4 regions of the Streptomyces sp. NBC_00090 genome follow, and region 2 is predicted to be linked to each of the others. Evidence: riboswitches for the same ligand, from Rfam matches in the RefSeq annotation. Region 2 holds a riboswitch; each other region holds the start of a gene.
What was found. A riboswitch is a leader RNA that binds a small molecule or an ion and turns the genes downstream of it on or off. The one in region 2 is predicted to bind cyclic di-AMP.
Positions count from the first base shown of each region.

Region 1: it holds a riboswitch for cyclic di-AMP, as region 2 does, so the genes downstream of both, OG361_RS29585 (M23 family metallopeptidase) here and OG361_RS05250 (C40 family peptidase) in region 2, are expected to answer to the same signal.
Region 3: it holds a riboswitch for cyclic di-AMP, as region 2 does, so the genes downstream of both, OG361_RS21480 (M23 family metallopeptidase) here and OG361_RS05250 (C40 family peptidase) in region 2, are expected to answer to the same signal.
Region 4: it holds a riboswitch for cyclic di-AMP, as region 2 does, so the genes downstream of both, OG361_RS39655 (transglycosylase SLT domain-containing protein) here and OG361_RS05250 (C40 family peptidase) in region 2, are expected to answer to the same signal.

Region 1 is NZ_CP108224.1:6,588,568-6,592,138, forward strand. Features, by position in the region: gene OG361_RS29580 (M16 family metallopeptidase) at 1-1,347, shown strand, start outside; cyclic di-AMP (ydaO/yuaA leader) riboswitch at 1,549-1,712, shown strand; gene OG361_RS29585 (M23 family metallopeptidase) at 1,725-2,507, shown strand; gene OG361_RS29590 (GntR family transcriptional regulator) at 2,703-3,386, shown strand; gene OG361_RS29595 (HPr family phosphocarrier protein) at 3,523-3,571, opposite strand, start outside.
Region 2 is NZ_CP108224.1:1,211,537-1,215,107, reverse strand. Features, by position in the region: gene OG361_RS05260 (8-amino-7-oxononanoate synthase) at 1-776, shown strand, start outside; gene OG361_RS05255 (ATP-binding protein) at 1,002-1,439, shown strand; gene OG361_RS05250 (C40 family peptidase) at 1,695-2,171, opposite strand; cyclic di-AMP (ydaO/yuaA leader) riboswitch at 2,175-2,381, opposite strand; gene OG361_RS05245 (hypothetical protein) at 2,696-3,001, opposite strand; gene OG361_RS05240 (ClpP family protease) at 3,009-3,571, opposite strand, start outside.
Region 3 is NZ_CP108224.1:4,808,347-4,811,917, reverse strand. Features, by position in the region: gene OG361_RS21485 (aldo/keto reductase) at 1-73, opposite strand, end outside; gene OG361_RS21480 (M23 family metallopeptidase) at 153-1,322, opposite strand; cyclic di-AMP (ydaO/yuaA leader) riboswitch at 1,334-1,480, opposite strand; gene OG361_RS21475 (PP2C family protein-serine/threonine phosphatase) at 1,682-2,956, opposite strand; gene OG361_RS21470 (MFS transporter) at 3,101-3,571, opposite strand, start outside.
Region 4 is NZ_CP108224.1:8,951,315-8,954,885, forward strand. Features, by position in the region: gene OG361_RS39650 (phosphoribosyltransferase family protein) at 1-750, shown strand, start outside; gene OG361_RS39655 (transglycosylase SLT domain-containing protein) at 744-1,658, opposite strand; cyclic di-AMP (ydaO/yuaA leader) riboswitch at 1,663-1,846, opposite strand; gene OG361_RS39660 (hypothetical protein) at 2,215-2,820, shown strand; gene OG361_RS39665 (phosphocholine-specific phospholipase C) at 2,883-3,571, opposite strand, start outside.

The sequences.
Region 1 (3,571 bases), 5.4 Mb from region 2:
GAGCCGGGCGTCGCCAGGCCCTGGGCCTTCCCGGCCCCGGACCGCGGAGCGCTGGACAACGGTCTGACCGTGCTGACCTGCCACCGCCCCGGCCAGCAGGTCGTGGCCGTGGAGCTCTACCTGCCGGCCCCGCTCGACGCCGAGCCGGCGGGTCTCGACGGCGTCGCCACGATCATGGCCCGCGCGCTCTCCGAGGGCACGGACCAGCACAGCGCCGAGGAGTTCGCGGCCGAGCTGGAGCGCTGCGGAGCCACGCTCGACGCGCACGCGGACCACCCGGGCGTACGGGTCTCCCTGGAGGTGCCGGTCTCCCGGCTGCCCAAGGCGCTCGGGCTGCTCTCCGAGGCCCTGATCGCCCCGGCCTTCCTGGAGACCGAGGTCGAGCGCCTGGTGCGCAACCGCCTGGACGAGATCCCGCACGAGACGGCCAGCCCGGCCCGCCGGGCCGCCAAGCAGCTCTCCAAGGAGCTCTTCCCGGCCGAGTCGCGGATGTCCCGGCCGCGCCAGGGCACGGAGGAGACGGTCGCCGCGATCGACGCCGCCGCGGTCCGCGCCTTCTTCGACGCGCACGTCCGCCCCGGCACGGCCACCGCCGTCGTCGTCGGCGACCTGACGGGCGTCGACCTGGAGAAGGTCCTCGCCGAGACGCTGGGCGCCTGGACCGGCGAGCCGGCCGAGCCGCTGCCGATGCCGCCGATCACCGCCGACGACACCGGCCGGGTCGTCGTCGTGGACCGTCCCGGCGCCGTCCAGACCCAGTTGCTGATCGGCCGGATCGGCGCCGACCGGCACGCGAGCGTCTGGCCCGCCCAGGTCGTCGGCACGTACTGCCTCGGCGGCACGCTCACCTCGCGGCTCGACCGGGTCCTGCGCGAGGAGAAGGGCTACACGTACGGCGTGCGGGCCTTCGGTCAGGTGCTCCGCTCCGACGCCGCGGGGAACGGCGCGTCGATGCTCGCCATCAGCGGCTCGGTCGACACCCCGAACACCGGCCCGGCACTTGACGACCTGTGGAAGGTGCTGCGGACCCTCGCGGCGGAGGGCCTCACCGACGCCGAGCGCGAGACGGCCGTGCAGAACCTGGTGGGGGTGGCGCCGCTCAAGTTCGAGACGGCGGCCTCGGTCGCCGGGACGCTCGCCGACCAGGTGGAGCAGCACCTCCCGGCCGACTACCAGGCCCAGTTGTACGCGCGTCTCGCCGACACCGGCACGGTCGAGGCGACCGCGGCCGTGGTCAACGCCTTCCCGGTGGACCGGCTCGTCACCGTGCTCGTGGGCGACGCGGCGCAGATCGTGGAGCCGGTGCGCGCGCTCGGCATCGGTGAAGTCACCGTCGTGACCGGCTGATCGCTCCTCGGATCCGCCGGTGGATGGCCCCGACGTCATGGTTTCGTCGGGGCCATCCGCTTTGTCCGAATTGATGTCAAGGGTGGCTGTCTGCCCTGTGGCATGTCTTACAAAGTGGCGTGTCTGTTTGGTGATTGAAAGACGATCCGCATAGCGTCGGTGCGGCTGTTCGTCAGGTGCACGTGCCGCGTCCGCGGCAACGGACAGTCATCGCCGAGTCCCCGTCAGGCGCGAGCCTGGGGAGCCGGGGACCCAACACGTCCCTGGGGTGAATCGGGCGCCTTCGTCTCGTACGGAGGGGCTCGTAGGAGACCTTCCTGCTCCGAACCCGTCAGCTAACCCGGTAGGCGAGAAGGAAGGAAAGGATCAGCCACTACATGGCGTTCACCCGTGCCACCGGGAAGCATCGTGGTCCGAGCCGGATGGCGCGCCGCAGCGTGGGCATCGCCGGCGTCGCGACGCTCGCCACCACCGGGGTGATCGGAACCTTCGCCTCCCCGGCGCTCGCCGCCGACACGGACAACCGCTCCGCCGAGGACACCGGCCTCACCCAGGTGATCACCGAGGACTCCCTCGCGGACCGGGTCAGCGCCCAGGTCGCCGCCCAGGAGCAGGAGGCCTTCGAGGCCGCCGCCAAGGCGAAGGTCGAGGCCGAGGCCCGGGCAGAGGCGAAGCGCAAGGCCGAGGCCCGCGCCAAGGAGGTCCGCGAGGAGAGGGAGCGCGCCGCCCGCGAGGCCGAGCGCCGCCGGCTCAACTCCTTCCAGCTCCCCGTGGCCGGCTCGTACGTGAGCACCGGCTACAAGGCCGGCGGCTCGCTCTGGTCCTCCGGCAGCCACTCCGGCATCGACTTCCACGCCTCCTACGGCAGCCGGGTCGTCTCCGTCGGCTCCGGCACCGTCGTCGAGGCCGGCTGGGGCGGCGCGTACGGCAACAACATCGTCATCCGGATGCACGACGGCACGTACACCCAGTACGGTCACCTCTCGTCCATCGGGGTCTACGTCGGCCAGACCGTCGAGCCGGGCCAGCAGATAGGCATCTCGGGCTCGACCGGCAACTCGACCGGCCCGCACCTCCACTTCGAGGCCCGGACGAGCTCCGAGTACGGCTCCGACATCAACCCGATCTCGTACCTCCGCGCCCGCGGCGTCAGCCTCTGACACCACCCGGATCGCGTCGCAAAAGCCCCGGCTCGTACTGAGCCGGGGCTTTTCGCTGGCCAAAACATATCCCTGGATTCCGTCGGGGCATCGGAAATTTCGGCGTGCTGCAATAGAGTCGCAGAACAGAAGCAGAACGGACGCGGAACAGGCATCGCTCGAATTGTCTCGCGCGGATCAAGGCGGAGGTCGGACATGCGCGTTCCCGCGCAATCGGTATGCACGGCGATCCGGGACGACATCGTCTCCGGTGTCTTCGAGCGGGGTGGCCGGCTGACCGAGGAGCAGCTCGCGCGCCGCTACGGGGTCTCTCGTGTCCCGGTCCGCGAGGCCCTGCGCACGCTGGAGTCCGAGGGCTTCGTCGTCACCCGCCGCCACGCGGGCGCCCATGTCGCCGAGCCCACCGAGCAGGAGGCGGCCGACCTGCTCGACATGCGGGCGCTGCTCGAACCGCTGGGCGCCGCCCGGGCCGCGCAGCGGCGCACGGAGGCGCACCTCAAGGTGTTGCGAGGGCTGGTCAGGCTGGGGCAGGAGCGGGCCAGGCGCGGCCAGGGCGAGGATCTGCGCTCGCTGGGCGGCTGGTTCCACGAGACGCTCGCCCAGGCCTCCGGCAGCCCTGCCCTGACGGCGCTCCTCACCCAGCTCCGGCACAAGATCGCCTGGATGTACGCGGTCGATCAGCCGGCCCAGCCCGTGGAGGCCTGGGCCGAGCACGGCGCCATCGTGGACGCCGTCGCGCGCGGCGACGCCGAGCGGGCCAGGGCGCTGACCGCGCTGCACGCGGAGCGCTCACTGGGGCTGCACCGCCTCAAAAGGCCGGAGCGCGGCCGTGTGAGGGTTTCGCAACATGTCGTCAACACGTCGAGTGCCCGGAATTAACGCGCGCGCCGTATACAAAGAATAGGAATTCGCTGGAGCTGATTTGTGCTGCCCGAAAATACCGGCTCCGGCAAATGCGAAACCGCGGCCACCGGAATTTCGGCGGCCGCGGTTTCGTCGTACGGGAAAGGCGGGGTCAGACGGTCTCGGGGAGTTCGTCGAGGCCCTCGGCGACGAGCTTGGCG
Region 2 (3,571 bases):
CCAACCACGCCTCGATCGTGGACGGCTGCCGGCTCGCGCGCGCCGAGGCGGCCGTCGTCCCGCACGCCGACCCCGAGTCCGTACGCAAGACCCTGGAGGCACATCACGGGCGCCGGGCGCTCGTGGTCAGCGACTCCGTCTTCTCCGTCGACGGGGACAAGGCCCCGCTGCCGGAGCTCGCCGACGCCTGCCGCGCACACGGCGCCGGGCTCGTCGTCGACGACGCCCACGGTTTCGGCGTCCTCGGCGAGGGCGGCCGGGGCGCCCTGCACGAGGTGGGCCTGGCGGGCGACGAGGACGTGGTCGCCACCCTGACGCTCTCCAAGTCCCTGGGCAGCCAGGGCGGCGCCGTCCTGGGCCCGGCCCGGGTCGTCGAGCACCTGGTGAACGCGGCACGCACCTTCATCTTCGACACCGGGCTCGCCCCCGCCGCCGCGGGCGGCGCGCTCGCGAGCCTGCGCCTGATCGCGGCCGAACCGGCGCTCGCCGCACGGGCGCGAACCGTCGCCACCACCCTGTACGAGCTCCTCACGGCGGCCGGACTGACCGCAGCCCGGCCGGACGCGGCCGTCGTCTCGGTGCGCGCGCCCTCGCCCGAGGCGGCGCTGCGCTGGGCCGCGGACTGCCGCGAACAGGGCCTGGCGGTCGGGTGTTTCCGGCCCCCGTCCGTACCGGACGGCATCTCGCGGCTCCGTCTCACGGCCCGCGCCGACCTCACGGACACCGAGCTCGAACGGGCGGTGGGGACGATCCTGCGGACGGCACCCGCCGCCTGAGCGGGCGGCGGGGGCTCGCGGCCTGGCGGCCCCTCGGGACTTCGTGATCGAGGACGAGGGTGGTCAACGGCCCAAAAGCGTTCCCCGGCAGCAGAGTTCACCGCTTCGGGCGATAGATCCGCACATAGCGTGGTGGAACGCCGTCCGGGGCGGCACGATCGGTGGCACTCTGACGCGAAGCGCAATCCGGGGCGGTGTACCCGGTGGGAAAGGGACAGCGTCGCCATGGCAGACCATCAGGAAGCATCCGTCACGCTGCCGAGCGATCCCGCCTCGGTCCCCACGGCACGGAGGTACGTCGCGGACGTCCTGGTCGGTTGGGGGCTCGACGGCTCCGCGGAGACGGCGGACTCGATCCGGCTGATCGTCTCGGAGCTGGCCACCAACGCCGTCCAGCACACCTTCGGGCAGTCGCCCACCTTCACCGTCGACCTCCGCCTGGAGCGGGAGGAGCGGCTGCGCATCGGGGTCACCGACAGCCACCCCCGCTGGCCCCGTCGCCTTCCGGCGGCGGTCCAGCAGGACAACGGCCGCGGCATGGTCATCATCCGCGTGCTGGCGGCGGAGGCCGGTGGCCGTCTCTCGGTCACCCCGACCGAGGAGGGCGGCAAGACGGTCTGGATCACGCTCCCGTGGACCCCGGCCCCCGTGCCGGCGGGCTAGGCCTGCGTGCAGCTCCTGTGACGGCCGCGAGCCGTCGGCGACGCAGGCCGTGAACCGCCGGTCGAGTCGTGCGGCCGGGACGGTACGGCTTCGGTCGGCCGGGGTGCGGCGGCGCCACCACACACCCTGACCGGGCGTCAGCCCCGTGGTTCGTCAATCTCCGGGGCCCGTCAACCTCCGGGGTCCGTCAACCCCAGGGATCCCTCACCGACCGTGGCTCGTCATCGTCCGGGGGCCGTCATCGCCCGGGGGCCGTCACCGGACGCGGCCGTAGTAGACCTTCGACGACCAGATTCTGTCGAGCTTCACCCAGGAGCCCGTCTTGGGCGAGTGCCAGATCTTGCCGCTGCCGGCGTAGATGCCGACGTGGTAGACCCTCCCGCCCGAGTGGAAGAAGACCAGGTCCCCCTTCTGCCGGCTGGAGGCGGAGATGTGCCGGGTCTTGTTGTACTGCTGCTGCGCGGTGCGGGGCAGCGACTTGCCCGCCTGCTTGTAGGCGTAGAGCGTCAGACCGGAGCAGTCGAACCGGGTGGGTCCGGCGGCTCCGTACCGGTACGGAGATCCCTTCTTGGAGACGGCGATGCTCAGTGCCTTGTTCGCGTGTGTCGTCGCTGCCTGGGCCTCCGACGCCGTTCCTGGTGCGAACAGCGTGCCGCCGACGGCGGCGAGGGTGAGAGCCGAGACGGCTCCGGCCCGGGACAGCAGGGACGGGACATGCATCTGCGCGGTCATGCGCAACCCTTCGTCAGCCGCCTGTGAAGGATGACCTGTCGGGTTCGGGCAGGCGAAGATGCCCGGCCGCGGCTGCGGCTTCACCCCGAGGAACGACCCCGCTGCGCTAACAGCGTGAACGTCCCGTACTGCTCGGGTCCTCCACTCCTGCCGATCCAATCCTGTCGACCAGACGTCCGGGACAGCGGCAGGACTCGGCGTCCGCCCGGACCGCCCCGCCGCGGCGGCGGGGGCTTGTCGTCGTCACGGATCTTGACCCACGACATGGGCGAAAACCGAGCTGAAACGGCGATATGTGAGGCTCCTCACGACTGATCCGTTCGGGTGGACAGACAGCCTTTGCGATCTTCGGAGGTTTGGTCGACGAGCCTCGCACCAGCGGCGGAACGTTCGATTCCGCCAAATGCGTACATCTGTTGAGCAAGTCGCACGCTTCATCTGTCGACTCGTCGACTACGCCGAACGGGCGAGGGATTCTGCGGCGCGCGTCGGCCGTCCGGACCTCTACACGACACGCGGGAATGTCAACTCTCGCGACTCCGGGGGACGGTGACGCGGTCCGCCCGGCGCTCCCCGTCCAACACCCTTAGGGCACGCGCCAATGTGTCCGCGTGCACCTCGCTCTCACCCCGCATATGCATGAGCGTCAGAGCCTCGCGCAGCGCCTCCGCGCGCCCCACCAGGGCCTGAGCCGCACGCAACGCCCCATAGGTATGCGTACCCCTGGATGGATTGATCTTCCCAAGGAGGTCGATGACTTCGAGGTACGCGTCGACGAGTTCGCCCTCGGCGCGCGTCAGGGCGGGCAGCGGCGGCAGCTCGGGGACCACGGCCGGCTCACCCGGCCGAACCGCCGGCGGCGGCGCGCCGGCTCGCGACCACGTGGTCCGCCAGGCCGTACGCGACGGCCGCCGGCGCGTCCAGGACGGTCAGGCGGTCGATGTCGGCGTCGATCCGCTCCGGGTCCTGCCCGGTGTGTTCGACGAGCATCCCGGTGACCAGCGCCCGCAGACGCAGCATCTCGCGCGCATGGAGGTCGAGGTCGCTCGGCTGCCCCTGGAGGGGTTCGTCCAGGTTCGGCTGCTGGAGCGTGATCCGGGCGCCCGGGAGGATCAGGCGCTTGCCCGGGGCGCCGGCCGCGAACAGTACGGCCGCGGTGGACACGGCCTGGCCCAGGCAGGTGGTCTCCACGTCGCAGGCGAGCGTCCGCATCGTGTCGTAGATCGCGGTCATGGCGCTGATGGAGCCGCCGGGGGAGTTGATGTAGAGCGAGATGTCCTGGTCCGGCGCCGCGTATTCGAGGTGCAGGAACTGGGCGATGACGTCGTTGGCCGAGGTCTCGTCGATCGGCGTACCGAGGAAGACGATCCGTGATTCGAGGAGCTTCGAGTACGGGTCGA
Region 3 (3,571 bases), 3.6 Mb from region 2:
CGAAGACGTTGCCGCCCAGGGCGAGCGGGAAGACGTGCAGGTCGGAAGAGCCCAGCGTGCGGAGAGAAGTCATGGGCTGATCAACCCTCCGCGCCGCCGGGCCTATTCCGTTCCGTGGGAACCGGCTCCGTGCGGAGCCGGACCCGGGGGGATCAGATCGACAGGCCCTTGGAGCGGAGCCAGGCCGCCGGGTCGATGCCGTCGCCGCCCGCGGTGTGGACCTCCATGTGGAGGTGGGCGCCCGTGACGTTGCCGGTGGCGCCGACGCGGCCGATCGTCTCGCCGGTGGTCACGGTCTGGCCGGCGCTGACGGTCATGGAGGAGAGGTGGGCGTACCAGATCTCGGTGCCGTCCTCCATCTCCAGGACGACCCGGTAGCCGTACGAGCCGGACCAGCCCGCCGACTTGACGGTGCCGCTGTGGACCGCCTTGAGCGGGGTGCCCGTGGGGGCGGCGAAGTCGAGACCGGTGTGGTAGCCGGAGGACCACATCGAGCCGGACTGCATGTAGGTGGCGCTGATGCTGTACGAGGAGAGGGGCATCGAGTAGCTGGCGGCGAGCTGGGCGAGGCGCTCGGCCTCCGCCTTCTCCGCGGCCACCCGCTCGGCCTCCGCCTTGGCTTCCGCCTCGGCCTTCGCCTTCGCCTCGGCGGCCGCCTTCTCCGCCGCCGCCTCCGCGGCTTCGGCCTTGGCCTCCGCCTCGGCGGCCGCCTTCTCCGCCGCCGCCTTCTCCGCGGCGGCCATCTCGGCGGCGTCCGCGGAGGCCTGCTGCTGCTCGGCCTGCTGGAGGATGCGGGCGCGCAGGACCTCGCCCGCGTCGACGGCGCGGGCCTCGGTCCGCTCGGCGGTCGCGGTCTGCTGCGTGTAGCCGGCCTGAGCGGCCCGGGTGGCGCCGCCGGTCGTCCGGTCGGCGGTGGCGTAGGTGGCGGCGGTGAGCGGGTTCGGGTTGCCGCCGGTCGCCTCGACCGTGCCCCGGTCCTGCTGGTCGCTGTCGTCGGCGAAGAACTCGCCCACGCCGGGGAGGTCCTTGGCCTCGGGGAGGTCGAGGTCCGGGAGGTCGGGGAGCGAGATCGCCACCGGCGGCTTCTCCTGCGCGGTGGCGAGGCCGCCCGCGCCGACGGCCGCGATGACGCCGACGCCGAGGACGGTGGAGGAGCGGGCGAAGTTGGAGCGCTGCTTGACGACCCGATGCCGGCCGCCGGAGCGGCTCTCGGCGCGGAGGGAGCCCTCGGTGGGGTTCCACTCGGTGTCCGGGGCGGCAGGACCCGCACCGCCACCGAAGGCATCGAAGGGGGCTTCGGGTGCGGGGGTGTTGGACGCCACGGAGGCGCGCTCCTTTCCTTCCTTCTCGCCTACCGGGTTAGCTGACGGGTTCGGAGCAGGAAGGTCTCCTACGGGCACGGTCGCACGAGTGCGAAGGGCCCGATTCACCCCAATTGGTGGTTCCCCGGTTCCTTTTCAGGATTCGGCGCGTGCGCACGGTGCCGCCTCTTGCGGCGGCTGAAACGACCGCGCTGCGTTATCGAACGTTAATAGACAGGGGGTCCCGATTCCAAGCCGTTCCTCTTGATCATTCATTGAATTGGTGGAGAATCGCCCGAGTTGACCCCCCTTCAGCAAGGACTGGTCAAACCCTCGAGATCTGACGTTATGTCAATTGTTATCGCAGTGACACCCCTCGACTACGCCTGGTGACCGGGCTCGCCCGGGGGCACCACGGGCATCGTCCGGCGCCGGTCCGGCTGCCCCGCCGCCGGCCTGCTCACCGCGAGCAGCGCCATGTCGTCCGTCGCCCCGCCACCCGTGTGCAGCCGTACGTCGTCCACCAGCACGTCGAGCAGTTCCTCGGGTCCCGGGAAGATCCGCCCGGCGAGGCGTGACGCCGGGTCGTAGAAGGCGCCCTCCGCGTTCCGCGCCTCCGAGAGGCCGTCGGTGTAGAAGAGGAGCGTCGCGCCCGGCGGGTACGGCCGCTCCTCCGCCCGGTCCGGCCACGCCGCCAGCTCGCCCATGCCGAGCGGCAGCGCCGGCTCCGCCGGATCCAGCACCTCCAGGCGCCCGTCCGCGTACAGCAGCAGCGGGGGCGGATGACCTCGGTTGACGACCCGTACGCTCCCGGCGCCCAGTCCCACGCCCTGTCCCGCACCCTGTCCCGCACCCGGTCCCGTGCCCGGTCCGCCGCCCGACGGCTCCCCCGATCCGGCGCGCGGGATCTCGGCCAGGACCGCCGTGGTGAACCCCTCGAAGGCGTCGAGCCCGTCCCGGCGGGTGCCCTCCCGGGCCAGCGCCCGCTCCAGCCGCTGCGCCACGCCCTCCAGACTCCGCTCCTGCTCGGCCGCCTCCCGGAACGCCCCGATCACGACGGCGACGGCCTCGACCGCCTCCATCCCCTTGCCCCGGACGTCCCCGACGACGAGCCGCACCCCGTACGGGGTGTCCTGTACGGCGAACAGGTCGCCGCCGATGAACGCGTCCGCCTGCGCCGCCTCGTACCGCGCCGCGCACTGCAGACCGCCGATCCGCTCGGCGGGCGTCGGCAGTACCGCCTTCTGCGCGGTCTCCGCGATGACCCGCGCCGAGGCCAGCCGCTCCCCGCTGCGCCGTACGACCCGGTTGACGAGCAGCGCCAGCGCGGCGACGGTCACGATGGTCAGCATCTCGGTGAGGGAGGGGACCTCCGCCAAGGTGCCGTTGTAGAGGCGCAACCCGACGGCGGCGAGGACTGCGGCGATCCCCGTGAGCAGGGTCGTGAGGGTGGAGAAGAACGGCGCGGCGATCAGCGGAGCGGCGGAGAAGAGCGGCGCGGCGGTGTACGAGGGCGGTGTCGACACGTCGAAGGCGACACCGCCCACGATGATCAGCGGAGGCAGCACACGGAGAAAGCTCCGGGCTCCTCCGTACGGGCGGCGGCCGTCACCGCCCCGCCGCCCACCGCCCGCTGCTCCTAAGGGGTGCCCCACCTGTGCTCTCCTGCCCCGGTCCGTAGCGGCCACGGTGTCCGTACCGCGCCCTCCCAGGGTCGCCGCGACCGCACCCGGCGGCGACCCCCACGGGGCCGACTGGCGGACGCCCGCACGGCGTACGCCAGTCGGCCGGAAGGACGCTCAGCCCGTCGTCCTCTCCGTCTCCGTCTCCGCCTCCGTCTCCGGAGCCGCCGTCGCGAGGCGTCCGCCGCGGGCGAGGAGGGCCACGGCCGCCGCGCACACCAGGCCCACCGCGCACAGCGCCAGCCACGGCACCGCCGACCACCCCGTGACGTCGAGCAGCGCGCCCGTCCCCAGGTTCCCGAGGGTGATCCCGATCCCGCAGACCGTGTTGTAGAGCCCGTAGTGGGTGGCCACCCACCGCCCCCGGGACAGGGCGACGACGGTGTCCATCTCGTACGGGTAGAGCACCGCGTTCGCCACGGCCAGGACAGCCGCGCAGAGCAGCAGCCCCGCCACGCCCCGGCCCAGGGCCGCCGGGACCAGGAAGGCCCCGCCCATCAGCGCGAGCCCGAGGACCAGGCACCGCTCGCGGTCGAGGCGGCGCCGGCACCAGGCCGTGATCCGCAGCTGCCCGGCGAGCGCGACCAG
Region 4 (3,571 bases), 7.7 Mb from region 2:
GCGCCTGACTTCTTCTACGCGATCGGCCAGTTCTACCAGGACTTCTCGCAGACCGCCGACGCGGAGGTGATCGCCTGCCTCGACCGCAGCAGGGCCGCTCGCGGCCCCGTCGTCCGGGACACGGACGTCAGGATCCCGGTGACCGGCACCACACTCGCCGGACGGCTCGCCGTGCCCGACGGCGCGACCGGCATCGTGCTGTTCGCCCACGGGAGCGGCAGCAGCCGTCACAGCCCCCGGAACCGGGCGGTCGCCGAGGCCCTGAACGGGGCGGGCCTCGGAACCCTCCTGTTCGACCTGCTCACCGAGACGGAGGCGACCGACCGGGCGCACGTCTTCGACACCCCGCTGCTCGCCGGCCGGCTGGTGAGCACCACCGAGTGGCTGACCGGACGCCCCGAGGGCGCCGGGCTGCCGCTGGGCTACTTCGGGGCGAGCACGGGCGCGGCTGCCGCGCTGTGGGCGGCGGCCGATCCCGGCTCCGGCGTCGTCGCCGTCGTCTCGCGCGGTGGCAGGCCCGACCTGGCGGGCGAACGCCTGGCGCGGGTGCGCGCCCCGACCCTCCTCGTGGTGGGGGGTCGGGACGCGCTCGTCCTGGATCTCAACCGGAGGGCTCAGGCCCTGCTGCGGTGCGAGAACAGGCTCACCGTGGTTCCGGGCGCCACTCACCTCTTCGAGGAGCCGGGGGCCCTGGAGGAGGTGTCGGAGCTCGCCACGGAGTGGTTCGCCGAGCACTTCCGGCGTCAGTAGGCCCCGTTGACGTTGTCGATGGAGCCGTAGCGGTCGGCCGCGTAGTTGCAGGCGGCGGTGATGTTGGCGACCGGGTCGAACAGATCCGTGGACGTGCCGGGCACGTGGTAGGCGTCGAAGGTCGGCTGGATCACCTGGAGCAGGCCCTTCGAAGGGGTGCCGGCCACGGCGTTGGAGTCCCAGAGGTTGATGGCCCGGGGGTTGCCGGAGGACTCGCGCATGACGTTGCGGAGGATTCCGTCGTACGAGCCGGGGATCCCGCGCTGGGCCATGATGTCCAGCGACTCACGGATCCAGCCGTCGAGGTTGTCGGCGTACCGGGCGGCGGCCGGGGCGGCCTGGGCGGCGGGAGCCGCGGCGGGAACAGCCTGTGCGGCGGAGCCGCCCGAGGTACCGGCCGCCGGGGCCGCCGCACGGCGCTCGGAGCGGTTCGCGCGGTCGGTCGTGGCAGAACTCTTCTTCTGCGCGGTGCTCTTCTTCGGCGCGGCACTCGGCGCGGGGGCAGCCTTCGCGGAATCCCGACGAATCGTCAGTTCAAGACCGGGGTGAATCAGTGACGGATTGCCACCCACAGCGGACTTGTTGGCCCGGTAAATCGCCTTCCAGCCGCCCTGAATTCCCTTCCTCTGGGCGATCAGGGAAAGCGAGTCACCGCTTACCACGGTGTACGTGCGCGCGGTGGCGGCTGCGGCGGCCGGCGCGGCCGCGGGCTGTGCGGCCAGGGCCGTGGCGGGCTGCGCGGCGAAGGACTGCGCGGCGGTCTTCGGTGCGGCCGTGACGGTCTCGGCGCCGGCCGTGGCCGGGACGACGAGCGGCAGGGCGAGGGCGGCACCGCCCGTGCCGGCGAGTGTGAGGCCACGGGAGACGGTGCGGCGGCGGGGGCGGCGGTGCTTACCGTGTGCAGGCATGACGGTTTCCTCTCCGGCGCCTGCGGGGTGAGCTGTCGGGTTCGGACGGGAGATGTCCGGCCGCGCGCACGCGGCTTCACCCCGAGCCGTTCCGGATTCCGGACCGGCGAATTCGTGGGTCCCCCGCTCCTGCCGTCGGGTGAAAGGGAGGTGTTTCAAGCGGCGGCAGGATTAGGCGTTCCGCTCGAATGGGGGTGACCGTAGGCCAGTAATGCGGCGGATAACAAGAGGAGCGGATCCACTGTGAGTCGAAAAGGATCACCGAATTCCAGAAATACAAGATCGACCGGGTTCGAGCCGCACTGAACTTCCGTGTGCGGTACGGCCTGCGGGTGTTCCGGTCCAGGGTGGTGCCCTCGGAAAGTGAACCGCGTCACCAGGTGAAGAATGTCCAAATATGCGACGTAATTCCTTTGGTGAGTGAATGGGTGGAAATTGACGCCTGTGGGTCATTCGTTCGCGCCGGCGTGCGTGCAGGGCGCGCCGGTGTGCGCAAAAGTCGCAAACTGGACATTCTTCTTGAAGGATGGGGTCACCCGACCCAGGAGTCAGCCGGATGTCACCCACCACCTCCCCGCACAGCCCGGACACCCTCGACCGCGAGGCGGCCGCTCTCTTCGAGAGCGCCACCTGGCAGCGCATCGTCACGGACTGGACAGCCCCCGCACCGGAACGGGCGCCGGAGCGCGCCGACTGGCGGTCCCTCCTCACCGTGCCCGTGGACCGGCTCGTGGCCGAGGCGCTCGACGCGCTGCCACCGGCGCCACCGGCCGAGCGCCGGCTCCCGGGCCGGATCGGGGCCGTACTCCCGGACCGTCTGCACGCCTGGCGCCGTATCGGCAGACCCGAACTGCGCCCCTCGGTCCACCTCGGCTACGCGCGCCTGGTGCTCACGGAGTGGGGCTGGCAGAACGCCCCGTACAAGCTGCGCGACGCGCGGGGAGCCCGCTGCGTCTGCGGCGCCCTCCTCGCGGCCCACCGGCTCGGCTACGGCAGCGCCGACACCATGAACGAGGCGGCCGCCTGGATCATGACCGAACTCAGATCGCAGGGGTGGCGCGAGCTGATCGGACCCTGGAACCGGGCCCCCGGTCGTACGGCCGCCGAGGCGGTGGACCTCCTCGACGCCACGATCCGCCGCGCCGCGTACGCCGGCCGCTGACCACCGCTCCGACCGGCGGTCGTCGAAGGACCGCCGGTCGGTGACGGGAGGGAGAGGGAGGTTCAGCCGGTGACGCTCGGGGCGCCCGTCTCGATGTGGCCGGTGTACCGGCGCGACCAGGTCCCGTCGATGTCGGCGAGGATCGTGAAGTCGTACCAGCCGCCGTTGTAGGCCACCGCGTTGAAGAAGTCCTCGCGGCTGGAGTTCGCCGGGACCGTGTACGTCCAGGGTCCGTCCGTGCGGTAGGCGTTCGAGCGGACGGTGAAGGTCACCGGTCCGCCGGAGGTGTTGGTCATCGTGAACCACAGGGCCGTCCGGCCCGTACCCGCGTCGGGCGCGAACCGGGCCGCGACCTCCACGGCCTTGCCCGCCTTGGACGCGTCGCCGATGAAGCGCCGCAGGAAGCGGTTGGGCCCCATCATCGAGATGTCGTACTTCCCGGAGCCCGACCCGAACCCGATGTTGAAGTAGTCGGAGGCCGTGCCGCCGGGGTCGACCGTGTACTGCCAGGCCGCCGTGTCGCGGTGCTGGTGCGGGTGGATCGAGAAGTGCGCCGCCCGCTTGGCCTCCGCCCCCTGGTTCGTCATCGAGAACCAGGCCAGGATCTTGCCCCCGGACCCGAACTCGAAGCGGTCGAGGTTGCCGTTCACCTGATACGGCAGCGCGCGTGCCGGACGCGTGCCGGACTCCTGCGCGGGCAGGGCGTTGTTCTGGGGCGCCGGGTTCGGGAGCGGGCCGCAGGTGGACTGGC